2 regions of the Undibacterium sp. Di24W genome follow, and region 1 is predicted to be linked to the other one. Evidence: predicted binding sites of a transcription regulator. Region 1 holds the regulator's gene; the other holds the start of a gene.
The links. Region 1 encodes HrcA, which represses chaperone genes, less so after heat shock. Its sites were predicted from a motif close to TTAGCACTCNNNNNNNNNGAGTGCTAA; they were not measured.

Region 1 (6,961 bases):
TTTAGTCGCATTGGCATCCGCTTCTGCAACGACAGTCTTTTGACTAGCGCAACCAGTAGTCAAGAGCAAAAGGGCAGCTGTAACGAACACAGCCGGTTTGCTCTGGGATTTCTTAAATACGTTCAATGGCATAAACTACCTCAAATTTTCAAGCAAGAATGTCGAACTGGGAAAACTTCGGATAAGATAACAGAAATTTCTACCTAGCTCTAAAACCCTATATCATAAAGCACTTAGCCTTCTTTTGACTGAAAACATGACAAATAACACGCCCGACCTGAAATCCAGCGGACTGAAAGCCACTTTGCCACGTCTGAAAATCTTGGAAATCTTCCAAAACAGCTCGGTACGTCACCTAACAGCTGAAGATGTTTACAAGATCCTGTTGACAGAAAACATGGACGTAGGCCTAGCCACGGTCTATCGTGTTTTAACCCAATTTGAACAAGCTGGCTTATTGAATCGCAATCATTTTGAGTCTGGCAAAGCGATCTTTGAACTAAACGAAGGCTCACACCACGATCATTTAGTTTGTTTAGACTGTGGTCGAGTAGAGGAATTCTTTGACGAGCAAATTGAAAAGCGTCAGCATGCGGTGGCAGAAGAGCGCGGCTTTTCTATTGCTGAGCATTCATTGGCGCTATATGGGAATTGCACGAAAGTAAATTGCGCAAACAGAAAATGATCACTTTTAGCAGGGAATGGCAGAAAACATGAGATCAACAAAAAAGTAAGCCAACTCGGCTTGCTCTTTTGACTAAAATCAATCTAAGTACTAGCAGCACCACCTAGTTTAGCACTGCGTGCCGCGCGCACCTTAAGGGCAACCATTTGCACCGTATCTAATACCTTCTTTGCATTAAACGGTTTAATAATATAGCCACTAATACCACTCTTAACTACTTCGGATATCGTTGCCTGATCAGTACTTGCAGTCACCATCAGGACAAAAACATCTTGCATCACCATGCGTATACTTTTTAAGGCCTCTACTCCATTTACTTTCGGCATCACCACATCTAGCAAAATGATATCGGGATGTAAGCGGGTTGCCATCTCCAATGCGCTATCACCATCCAGCGCCTCACCTACAACGCTATAGCCATCATGACGTAAGATGACACGTAAAGTTTCGCGCGTCATATCATTATCGTCAACTATCAATACTGAGATATCTTTATTGTCTGCCATTTTGAATACGCAAATTAGAAGTTTATAAAGTGGATTTAAGTTAACAAGTAAATTACCAATTAAGTTACTTTTTTTAAAGATTGTTTGCCACGCAATTCTAAGTCTATCTGGTTCTATTTTCCGCTTATTTAATGATTCAATGCGTTCGACAAGAGCTTCGCAGTTATATCAACAATAGGAATTACACGTTCATAGGCCATTCGAGTTGGTCCTATAACACCCAAAGTGCCAACGATACGTCCATTCACTTCATACGGTGCAGTTACAATACTCATCTCTTCCATTGGGACTAATTGTGAATCACCACCAATAAAGATGCGTACACCAGATGCATTGCTTGACACATCCAATAGCTGCATTAAACCACTCTTTTGCTCAAATAAATCAAACAAGCGTCTCAAGGAAGTCATATTCGATGACAAATCACTGACATTAAGCAAATTACGTTCACCTGAGATTACCATATCATCTACATTATCGGCCATTGCCTGACTACCCGCCTCTAATGCGGCTTGCATCAGGCGATTCATATCACCTTGCAAGGCACGCAATTCATGGTTGATGCTCAATCTAGCTTGATCAAAACTTTGTCCAGCAAAATGCTGATTCAAATAGTTCGCTGCCTGAATTAATTGCGGCGGCGTGTAATCCACATCAGTGAGCAGGAGGCGATTATGCACTTCGTCGTTAGGTGCCACCACAACCAACAAAATACGTTTTTCTGATAAACGCAAGAACTCGACTTGCTTAAAAATCGACTCTTGTTTCGCGGTCATCACGACGCCCGCAAATTGCGACAGCGAAGACAAAACTTGGGCAGCGTTCGCAATTATTTTTTGTGGCGAACCCGTCATAATTGATGACTGCAAACGCGCACCTAATGCCGTTTCCAATACCGATTCATCGATATCTTGCACCGTCAATAATTGATCAACGAAGACACGATAACCACGTGGCGTTGGAATCCGTCCCGAAGACGTATGTGGACTCGTGACAAAACCCATCTCTTCCAAATCTGACATGACGTTTCGTATTGTCGCTGGCGAGAGTTCCAGACCAGATATCTTTGAAAGTTCACGTGAGCCGACAGGCTGGCCATCGGCAATATACCGTTCCACCAGGGCTTTTAATAAGGTTTGAGCGCGATTATCGAGTTGCATAGTTTTATTTTAGGCTAGCTGAAGCAGAAACGCATCGTTTTTGCGCAAATCAACGCTCACTATTTAAATTACTTATTGTTTAATTCAAGTTCATGCAACAATTCTTGTAAGTCTTTTACGATTAAGTCAGGTTTGATGTCAGACTCAATATCGGCTAGCGATCGCCCATATCGATTAACCCAGGTTGCGAGCATGCCGACGTTTTGAGCGCCAAGCACATCCAGACGCAGATCATCTCCAATATACATGAGCTCATTCGGACTCAATTTCAAGTGCTCAATCATGGCACGAAAAATTTTGGCGTCTGGCTTGGCACAACCAAATTGATGTGCAGCCAGCGATACAGAAAAATGCTGGTCTAGCCCCACTGCAGCAATATCGGCAAAACCGTTAGAGATTGATCCCAAAACATAATTTTTTTTGAACACTTTGAGTGCAGGGATAACATCATCAAAAAAAGTCACTCGATTTCGCGCTTGGGCAAAAACCTGCATCGCCTCATCTGCCAAACTGGGATGCGCGCCATGCTCGCTAAATACCTGTTGAAGCAAGGTGTGGCGTAAAGCCCAAAGATCGTAACTAAAACGGGAATTCGTGGGGACTAAAGCCTGCCTCCGCTCACGCAAAGCGTCAATTGAATATTGCTCAACGACGGAAGGTAATTGGGTTGCAATCCATGCATGCAGAGTTGTTTCCGCAAGCTTAATCACAGGAACAACAGGCCACAAGGTGTCGTCGAGATCAAATATCAATGCTTTAATGGTCATCGTTTTTGGGGTCAATTAAAGGAAAATAGGTCACAAGCGCGCTATGACACCACGCATATCAAGAAAGCCTTGTTTAGCACCACACAACGTCAATAAATATTGATGATACACCGCTGGTACATGGCGCCCTGCGACAGTCCCCAAATCACGCAACCAACCAATCGCATAATTGGATTGATACAAAGGCGTCATGATCCGGCTCACCGTTTGGTAATAGGCAATATGTTTGCTACGCCTTTGAGAATATTCAGCAAAAGCAGCCGTAACAGAATTGGAATTCAACTCTCCATCAAACTTCGCACCAGAATTTGCCAGGCACTGCGCCAAAATCGTAGCATCAATCAATGCCATATTTGCGCCCTGTCCCAATTGTGGACTCATCGCATGAGCTGCATCACCTAGCACAACGACACGACCTTGATGATAAGACGCCAGTCGGACATCTGCGTATTCGGCAATAGCAATAGTCGCCTCAGGAGCATGTGCTAACCATTCCGCCACTTCCGGCCACACCCTCCGTATTCGTTCGATCAGGCCTGGCATGCCCGCCTGTCGATACTCTGCAAATTCGGCTTTCGGTAAACTCCAAAACAAGGAATAGCATGTCCTATTTGTGGCAGGATTGATCCCGGTCGGTAAAATGCCCAGCATGATTTGCGCACCACGATAACGTTGCAATAGAATATGCGGAAATGGCCAATCCTCTTTGTCCAACACGGCCCAATATGCGCCCCAGGGATACGGTCTGTGAGTTTGCGTAATGCAGAGTTGATCGCGCAATAGTGATCGCGCACCATTAGCGATAACAAGGCCGTCAACTTGCAAGCTTCCTTGTTGATGCTGAGCTTGAACGCGCTGTGCATCTTGAGAAAATGCGCTAATGCCATTTCCCAAATGTATAGCTACCCCCAAATCCAGCGCACATTGCCACAATATTTGATGCAAATTGGCTCTATGAATACCCAAGCCATACCAGTCTTCATGCGCAAACTGATAATGCAGATCCAGCGTTTTCCAACTACCGGTATAGCCTTCCAGACTATGTACTACGGCAGCCTTTGCTTTTACTGCGTCCAGTAATCCCAAGCTTTGCAACATCGCCTGTCCGCTGGGCTGCAACAACAAACCAGCACCCACTGGTGTGGGATCGGCGACTTGCTCAAATACTTCGACCTGATGTCCCTGACGAGTTAATAAAATAGCCGAAGCCAGTCCAGCTATTCCTGCACCTGCAATAACGATATAGGTCATAGTTGATTTATTTTAATTGGCGCTTATCTGTCAGACATTAAATTATACGTAGAAATTAGTTAAAGCTACTTTAAAGCGAAACACAACGAGCTTCCGGTTTGGATTTGATACCGATTTATAATAGACGCCGAATGACCAAGAACCTGGCAAAAGAGATCAAGGAAGGACTGGCAATGACTATACGTATTCAACAAGCAAACCTAAAAGATGTTCATTTGATTGCGCCATTATTTGACGCTTACCGCGTGTTCTATCAGCAAACCAGCGATATCGATTTAGCGACAAAATTTTTATCCGAACGCTTACAAAAACAAGAGTCCATCATTTTTTTTGCGATTGACAAGGACGATCAAAGCCTAGGTTTTGTCCAGCTATATCCGAGTTTTTCTTCTGTATCTGCCATGCGTCAGTGGATTCTGAATGATTTATTTGTGAGTGAGACTGCCCGACGCACTGGTGTCGCCCGACTACTCATGAATCGTGCCCGTCAATTTGCTATCGATACCAAGGCCAAAGGTCTATTTCTGGAAACCGCGCATGACAATACTAAGGGACAATCTTTGTATGAGTCACTTGCTTACAAGAGAAATTCAGAATACTACTATTTTCTCGATCTACAAAAAGCGATCAAATAACAGATAGCACTGCGATAATGACTAGAAGATCCCAAAAAATATTGCGCATTCCAACAAAAATACTCTCCACTACAACAAAGTAGAAGCATAGCTGTAGCAGAGTCATCCAATTCTCTAGGAATAGTGTAATCTAAAGCCTTCTCCAAAATCTGACAGATTTCCTATGACATCGACTGCAAAAACCGTCGCCTTGATTGGTAAATACAATGCATTAGGCATGGGTGAGTCGTTGAATGAATTAGCAGATTTTTTAGCCGAAGCAGGACACTCCATACTGTTTGATACGGATTCTGCGCAAAATTTAGCCTTGAACGAATATCCTGCAGTGTCCGTCGCTGATATCGGTCGAAATGCCGATGTCGCGATTGTCTTAGGTGGCGATGGCACGATGCTCGGTATCGCCAGACAGCTCGCTCCTTATGACGTCCCCTTGATTGGCATTAACCAAGGCCGACTCGGTTTCATTACCGATATTCCACGCGATCAAATGATACCCGCTGTTGCCAAAATTTTAGATGGTAAACACGTTGCGGAACAGCGCTGTATGTTAGAAGCGATTGTGGTCCGCGACGGTGAGCAAATATTTAGCGGTGTCGCTTTCAATGACATTGTCTTATCGCGTGGCGCTGGTTCAGGCATGATTGAATTGCGGGTCGAGGTTGATGCACATTTTATGTACAACCAACGTTCGGACGGACTCATTGTTTCAACCCCAACAGGCTCCACAGCTTACGCCTTATCGGCTGGCGGACCACTCTTGCATCCGAGCTTAGGCGGCATCGCCATGGTGCCGATCGCGCCGCACGCTTTATCAAATCGCCCTATCGTTTTACCAGAGACGAGTGTCATTAGCGTAGAAATCGTCGCTGGGCGCGAAGCCAGTGTGAATTTTGATATGCAATCGTTTGCCAACTTGAATCACAGAGACAAAATCGTTATCAGCCGCTCTACCCACCACATCACCTTTCTGCACCCCGAAGACTGGAACTATTACCATACCTTGCGTGAAAAATTACACTGGAATGAGTATCCTTCAGTCGAAGGTGCACTCAACTAAGCGCCTGACCCACAAAGACCTGTGAATTAATACAGTGCTTTTCACAACCATACAGCCTGCACTGAGGTAAAATAAGCCCGCCTTGAGCTAAAGCTTTTATCATTACACCTACTTCATCGATTTTACTTCTCAGATCAAAACCTATGCTGCGCACGCTTGCTATTCGTGATTTTGTTATCGTCGATACGATAGAACTAGAATTCTCCGCTGGCTTTACAGTCTTCACTGGTGAAACTGGTGCCGGCAAATCAATATTGATTGATGCCTTGGCCTTAACTTTGGGCGGGCGCGGCGATGCCAGCATGGTCCGAGAAGGTGCGCAAAAGGCCGACATCTCGGCTGAATTCTCCTGCAATGCAGAAACGACGGCGTGGCTTACCGATAAAGACTTTACCAGCGAAGACGGACAACTCATCGTACGCCGAGTCATCGACAATGCCGGTCGCTCTAAAGCCTATGTCAACGGCATCACTGCAAGCGCAACACAACTACGGGAACTCGGCGAGTTGTTAGTCGATATTCACGGACAACATGCGCACCAAACACTGCTGAAAAGCGATGCACAACGCAATCTACTCGATATGCAAGGTGGCTTACAGGCCGATACAGCTGAAGTTGCTCGTTTATACAAGCAATGGCGCAATATCGCAAAACAACGTGAAGAATTTGAACAAAACGCAAAAAATATTCTGCAAGAACGTGAGCGCTTAGAATGGCAAGTCGGCGAGCTGAATAAGCTGAGACTAAAAAAAGGCGAATGGGAGGCAATCAACCAAGAACATAATCGCCTTGCCCATGCCGCCAGCTTGTTAGAAGGTGCGCAAGAAGCGGCAGATACTATCGCAGAATCTGATCATCCTCTGTTATCGCAGGTATCTGGACTTTTACAAAGGCTAAGTA
Region 2 (6,961 bases), on a different contig from region 1:
CACGGTGGTGACGAAGTCTTAAAAGAGACAGCAAAACGCATCAAAGCTGAGCTACGTTTAAGTGACACTTTGGGACGATTTGGCGGTGAAGAATTTATAGTACTACTGGTCAACGCCAGTCATAGCGACGCTAAACATGTCGCAGAACGGATACGAAAAAGCGTGGCCGAGAAGGCGTTCATATTAAGCATGACAGGATTATGTGACGTCACTTTATCGATAGGTATTGCAACGCTATCGGATGATCATAATCTGGGAGAAATTGAAAACGCGGCGCAGACTTTATTACTGCGCGCTGACCGGGCTTTGTATAGCGCGAAAGATCAAGGACGAAATCGCGTATGCGAATCGCTGGAAGATTAATTCTGTCCAGTGATTGATTCCGTTTGAAGCTCCAAGCTTCAAACTTTTTTTGCAGCAGCTTGTAGCGTTTCGTATTTCGCCATCAATTGCTCTTTGGTCTCGCGCCAAGCTGGATTAAACGGAATGCAACTGACGGGGCAGACTTGTTGACATTGCGGCTCATCATAATGGCCGACACACTCCGTGCATTTATTGGGATCGATTTCATAAATTTCTGGGCCCATATAAATCGCTTCATTAGGGCATTCAGGTTCACATACATCACAATTGATGCAATCATCGGTAATTAGTAGCGCCATATTGTCTTTGTTACTTATTTTGTTCGGTGATTTTCTTCTTCAACCATGCATCGACTGAAGGAAATACAAATTTTGAAACGTCCCCACCAAACTGCGCAATCTCACGCACGATAGTGCCGGAAATAAATTGATATTGATCCGAGGGCGTCAAGAACATCGTTTCGACATCCGGCAATAAATAGCGATTCATGCCCGCCATTTGAAATTCGTATTCAAAGTCAGAAACAGCGCGCAAACCACGCACAATCACCCGCGCATCATTCTTACGCACAAAGTCTTTCAGCAAACCAGAAAAACTTTCCACCCGAACATTAGGATAATGCCCCAGGACTTCGTTCGCGATGCTGAGGCGTTCTTCGAGTGAGAAAAAGGGTTTCTTATTTTTGCTGTCGGCAACACCGACTATCAAGGTGTCAAACAATCCTGAGGCTCGACGTACCAAGTCTTCATGGCCACGCGTAAGCGGATCAAAAGTTCCTGGATAAACAGCTGTAACCATTTTTTTTCCTTGGTGTGTAGTGTGCGATTTTTTACCAGGTTCTTAGCGACAATTGACGCCCGTCGGCAGACCTAGCATTTAATTTTAGATGCGCATTATCCCAGATTTTAATCCGCTTCACCGGACTCAGTGTTGCGTTGCAACAAATGAAAGTACACGCTACCCGCCTTATCTTGACGCAAGACTTGCCATCCGATACACCATGAGGGCACGCCGACGGTGTCCTGTACGTCTAGCGCCTGTTCAGATTCCACATACAAAACACCATCATCCGTTAACAGGTCCCCGCAATGGGGCATAATTCTTTCTAGGTAACCTAAGTTAAACGGTGGATCAAGAAATATCAGATCAAATTTCTCACCGCGCGAAACCAGTTGTTTAGCCAATAGCAAAGCGTCACCACGCTGCAAGCTAATCTGTTCTGCTTTTAACTTTGCTTTAGTTTGTTCCAATTGTTTGAAAGCAGGGGTAAACGCTTCAAACATAGTCACTTTAGCGGCACCACGGCTCGCCGCTTCAAAGCCCAAAGCACCACTACCAGCGAACATATCGAGGCAAGCTATGCGCCCCCACTGGCTATTAAACACATGGTTCAACCAATTAAATACCGTCTCGCGCACCCGATCAGGAGTCGGACGCAAACCATCAGCGCTGACCACCGTCAGAGGCGTACGCTTCCAGTCACCGCCGATAATACGGACTTGATGGCTAGCCTGGCTATGATTGGCTCGCTTATTAGTAGGCTTAGCCGATAGACTCACCGAGGACGTTGGCGGTTTAGGGCGATTCTTGTTGTGATTCATAGTGGCTGCGAAAAATCGTCGGTGTGCTCTGTTAGAATGGCAGCATTCTAAAGGTTTTTCGCAGCAGGACTGTCATTCTATGGCGTTCTTTGCCAATTTTTCTGGTTTGACATAAGCATTTGATAAGCTTAACAAAAGCCAAATGCCGCTGCCCGCGAATTATCTCAACACTTATCTTTTTGAGTCAACACGGATCCATGTTTAGCTTTTTCAGAAAAAAAACACCTGAGCCAGTCGTCATCACTGCCAACCCTGAAGTCGAAGAAATTAAACAGGGAATCAGTGACACAACAAACCAACAGTCTATTTCCAACGAAGCTGCAATTGAGCCAACTCGAAACAACGTGGCGCACCAAGTAAGCGTGGAGGCTGTGCCCGAAACGGCATCGCCGGCAGCGCCCGCTAAACTGTCTTGGATAGCACGATTAAAACAAGGCCTGGCAAAAACCTCGTCTAATTTAACAACGTTGTTCATCGGCGCCAAAATCGATGACGATTTGTATGAAGAGTTAGAAGCAGCATTACTGACCTCCGATGCTGGCGTGGAAGCCACCCAGCATTTGTTAGACAACTTAAAACGCAAAGTCAGAGAAGAAAAATTAACCGAAGCGGAACAAGTCAAAGCGGCATTAAAAGTCTTATTACTCGACTTGCTATTGCCACTACAGAAGCCGTTTGAACTCGGTCGTTACCAACCATTAGTCATGATGATTGCGGGTGTCAATGGCGCAGGTAAAACCACCACCATCGGCAAGCTTGCCAAGCATATGCAAGTACATAATCAATCCGTGGTCTTAGCGGCGGGCGACACTTTCCGCGCTGCCGCCCGCGAACAGTTAATGGTCTGGGGTGAGCGCAATAATATTACCGTCATTGCGCAGGAGTCTGGTGATCCGGCTGCAGTGGCATTTGACGCGGTAGCTTCCGCCAAAGCGCGTGCTACCAATGTAGTCATGGTCGATACCGCTGGGCGCTTACCGACACAGTTGCATTTAATGGAAGAACTGAAAAAGATTAAGCGGGTAATCGCCAAAGGTATGGAAGGTGCGCCGCAAGAAGTCTTGCTAGTCATTGATGGCAATACTGGGCAAAACGCCTTGGCACAGGTGAAAGCTTTCGACGACGCATTACAATTGACCGGCTTGATTATCACGAAATTAGATGGCACTGCCAAAGGTGGCGTATTGGCCGCCATTGCCAAAACACGACCGATTCCTGTGTATTTCATTGGCGTTGGTGAACAAATTGAAGATTTGCAGGCGTTCGATGCACAAGAATTTGTAGATGCTTTGCTCAACTAAGCAAATAACTGCGTAGTGACGATGTAAATAGAGAGTTAGATCGCGATGATTGAATTTCAACATGTATCGAAAGCCTATGCCCATGACATTTATGCCTTGCGCGATGTCTCGTTTTCTATTGGCGATGGCGAATTAGTTTTCTTAGCAGGCCCCTCCGGGGCAGGTAAGTCTACCGTACTCAAAATGATCGCAGGCCTAGAAAGACCTAGCAGCGGCTTGGTCTTGATGAACGGTCAAAGCATCAGCAAATTGAAAAGCGGCAGCCTGCCTTACTTACGTCGCAAGCTCGGTCTGATTTTGCAAGGACAAGGTCTTCTACTGGATCGTAGCGTATTGGCCAATGTGATGTTACCTATGGTCGTGGTGGGCGAATCGGTGGCGAATGCAGAAACCCGTGCCTACGCAGCGCTGGAGCGTTTGAACATTCAAGACAAAGCTGATGCTTCGCCGCTTTCCCTATCTGGCGGCGAACAGCAACGTGTCGCCATCGCCCGTGCCATTGTTAATCGCCCACAAATCATCCTCGCCGATGAACCAACTGCCTATTTGGATCGTGAGAATGCGGTGATTGTCATCAATGCACTAAAGGCCTTTCAACGCTCAGGTGTAACCTGCATTATTTCCAGCCACGATGAACAATTTCTGGAGCAGGCAAACCGCGTTATTTATTTGAGTAAAGGTGAGGTCACTGACTCCTGGACTTCTGCCGTCGTGCCTTCAGCTTCAACCGTGGCAACAGCCGCAAACGCAGCTTCGTTGACATCAACGATCTGATTAAGATTGGTAAGGATAAAACTTCATTATGACCAACTGGTTTCGTCAACATGCCTATGCCTTACGCGCCGCTTTTACCCATTTACGGGCAGCACCAGGCAACTTTTTGTTTAATGTGCTGGTGGTCGCGATAGCATTGTCTCTGCCTATCGCGGGTTTAACCGTATTAGAAAATATACGTCCAGTCGCCTCACAACTTTCGATAGAACCTGAGATCAGTGTGTTTTTGAAACCTGATTTGGCCAGTGTTGATGCAGCAGCAATGGCGACGCCAATTAAGAATGTACTGAAAGACCTCAAAGTTAGCGCCAAAGTGAAATTTGTCCCAAAAGACAAAGCACTGGCCGCCATGGAAGGCACAAATAGTCTGGCGGAAGTGTTGGCAACTTTGGGTGGCAATCCCCTGCCTGACGCTTATGTGCTGTCTTTAGCCAATGCCGATAGCAATAAAGCAGATCAACTCACCACCTCCTTGCGCGGATTGGATAACATTGACGTTGTGCAAGTTGATTCCGAATGGGTCAAGCGTTTGGCTGCACTCTTGCAAGTTTTGCAGATGGTGTTGTTATTTCTGGCAGGTACCTTAGCGGTCGTGGTGATCGTGGTGGTGTTTAATGCAACACGCTTGCAGGTACTTTCGCATCAAGCCGAAATCAGCGTAAGCCGTATGTTAGGCGCGACCAACAGTTTCATTCATAAGCCTTATTACTATACTGGCGCGATGCTCGGTGTATTGGCAGGTGGGCTTGCATTGAGCCTAGTTGCCCTGTCTTTACAGCCCTTAAACCAAGCCATCGCAGAATTTGCGAAATTGTATGCATCTGAATTTCATCTCAGCCCGCTTGGGATCTTGCCCAGCTTGGGTCTGATCGCCATCAGCAAAATTTTGGGGCTGTGTGGTGCTTATTTGTCTGTGCGACGTCAGCTCTCTAAAATTCCACAATAATTTCAATTATTTAGTGTCACTCCCTAATTATTGGCATTTTTAATGATCAAAAAAATCATTAGTCCTCAGTAAAAAATTAGACTTTTTATACATTGCCCCTTGAAATTCGACAAAACAAACAGATTATTAGCACTCATCCCGATTGAGTGCTAATATTAGAACTTGAACGTATCGAAAAATAATTTTTGGTACCGCTTTACGGAATAATCTGATTTGATATCAGGAGGAAACATGACACAAACATCAGCACAAGGCTTTTTGCATTCTTCGGACAGCACGGCTTTAGCACTGGGTTTCACTGGCACGCTGGGCAATATTGATGCCTATATCTCTGCCGTCAATCGTTTGCCTATGTTGTCGCACGAAGAAGAAATTGATCTTGCGACAAAATTGAAGTTACAGAATGACCTAAACGCCGCGCAACAATTAGTTATGTCGCACTTGCGTCTGGTAGTCTCTATCGCGCGTGGTTACTTAGGTTATGGCTTACCGCATGCCGACTTGATTCAGGAAGGTAACATCGGTTTGATGAAAGCGGTCAAACGTTTCGATCCTGACCAAGGTGTACGCTTGGTGTCTTATGCTATGCATTGGATCAAAGCCGAAATGCATGAATACATCTTGAAAAACTGGCGCTTAGTCAAAGTCGCTACCACGAAAGCACAACGCAAGTTGTTCTTTAATTTGCGCTCAAACAAAGAAGGTCTGGATTCCATGACGCCTTCTCAGATTGACAAATTAGCTAGTAAACTAGATGTCAAGCGTGAAGATGTGATCGAAATGGAAATGCGTCTGTCTGGTCGCGATGTTGCTTTAGATGGCTCCAGCGATGACGAAGATGAAAAATTCGCGCCTATCGCTTACTTGAAAACAGAAGCAGAAGAGCCAACCCGTGTCATTGAAGCCCAACAGTATGATCGCTTGCAAAGCGAAGGTTTGGAAGCGGCATTATCCAAACTGGATCCACGTTCACGTCATATCATTGAGTCACGCTGGTTACAAAATGACGATGGTTCTGGCGCAACCTTGCATGACTTGGCTGATGAATACGGCGTATCCGCAGAACGCATACGCCAAATCGAAAGCGCAGCTTTGAAAAAAATGAAGAGTTCCTTGAGTAGCTATGCGTAAGGCTCAAGCAATTTAGTATCTACTCTCAAGCACAATAAAAAAGGCACTCAATTTATTTTGAGTGCCTTTTTCTTTGCTCTAACTGTTTTGAGTAACTTACTTATTTCAGTAAAATTTTCAGATCATGCACGATCGCTTCTGGTTTTTGACCATATTGAACATAGAGGCGAATACGACCTTCTGGATCAAACACATAACTAGCTGCCGTATGATCCATGGAATAGTTCTCTGGCGTACTACCTGCACTCTTTTGATAAAACACTTTGAATTCCTTGGCTACTTTCGCCGTCGCCGCTGCATCGCCGTATAGACCTAAGAAGCGCTTATCAAAATTGGGCACATAAGCAGCCAGTAAAGCTTGCGTATCGCGCTCCGGATCAACTGTTACGAAAAGCACTTGCACCTTGTCGGACAATGGCCCCAACTGCGTCATCACTTTCGCCATGTCAAACATAGTGGTAGGACAGACATCTGGACATTGCGTATAGCCAAAAAACAAAACAACCGCTCTACCTTTGAAATCTTGCAAAGTGCGTGTTTTGCCATTTTGGTCGGTGAGCGTGAACTCCTTACCGTAGGGTAAGCCCGTCAAATCAGTATTAATGAATTTTTCTGCTGTTTCAGTCTTGCCGCATGCAACAAGACCAAGCACTGACAAGAGGGACAAGGCCAATAAGCCACGACGCATCAAACGAGAGAACAAAATTGTTTTCATATTAAAGCTTTATGTAGTGGTCGACCAGAAGTGCGACAAACAGCAAGGACAAATAAACGATAGAAAAAGTGAAAGTCTTGCGTGCCAATACATCATCATAATGGCGATAAATCCGCCACGCGTACCATAA

Region 2: the regulator HrcA is predicted to act here: its motif matches at 5,112-5,138, upstream of rpoH (RNA polymerase sigma factor RpoH).

The regions. Positions count from the first base shown of each region.
Region 1 covers NZ_JBMPOP010000003.1:36,095-43,055, reverse strand. Annotated here, with positions in the region: gene ACO0KZ_RS06510 (outer membrane protein assembly factor BamE) at 1-132, opposite strand, end outside; gene fur (ferric iron uptake transcriptional regulator) at 257-685, shown strand; gene ACO0KZ_RS06500 (response regulator) at 769-1,191, opposite strand; gene hrcA (heat-inducible transcriptional repressor HrcA) at 1,320-2,351, opposite strand; gene ACO0KZ_RS06490 (HAD family hydrolase) at 2,420-3,118, opposite strand; gene ACO0KZ_RS06485 (FAD-dependent oxidoreductase) at 3,149-4,369, opposite strand; gene ACO0KZ_RS06480 (GNAT family N-acetyltransferase) at 4,501-5,004, shown strand; gene ACO0KZ_RS06475 (NAD kinase) at 5,168-6,061, shown strand; gene recN (DNA repair protein RecN) at 6,205-6,961, shown strand, end outside.
Region 2 covers NZ_JBMPOP010000006.1:152,194-159,154, reverse strand. Annotated here, with positions in the region: gene ACO0KZ_RS14270 (DUF484 family protein) at 1-363, shown strand, start outside; gene ACO0KZ_RS14265 (YfhL family 4Fe-4S dicluster ferredoxin) at 402-662, opposite strand; gene coaD (pantetheine-phosphate adenylyltransferase) at 673-1,161, opposite strand; gene rsmD (16S rRNA (guanine(966)-N(2))-methyltransferase RsmD) at 1,269-1,964, opposite strand; gene ftsY (signal recognition particle-docking protein FtsY) at 2,162-3,265, shown strand; gene ACO0KZ_RS14245 (cell division ATP-binding protein FtsE) at 3,311-4,039, shown strand; gene ACO0KZ_RS14240 (cell division protein FtsX) at 4,068-4,985, shown strand; gene rpoH (RNA polymerase sigma factor RpoH) at 5,217-6,116, shown strand; gene ACO0KZ_RS14230 (SCO family protein) at 6,217-6,804, opposite strand; gene cyoE (heme o synthase) at 6,833-6,961, opposite strand, start outside.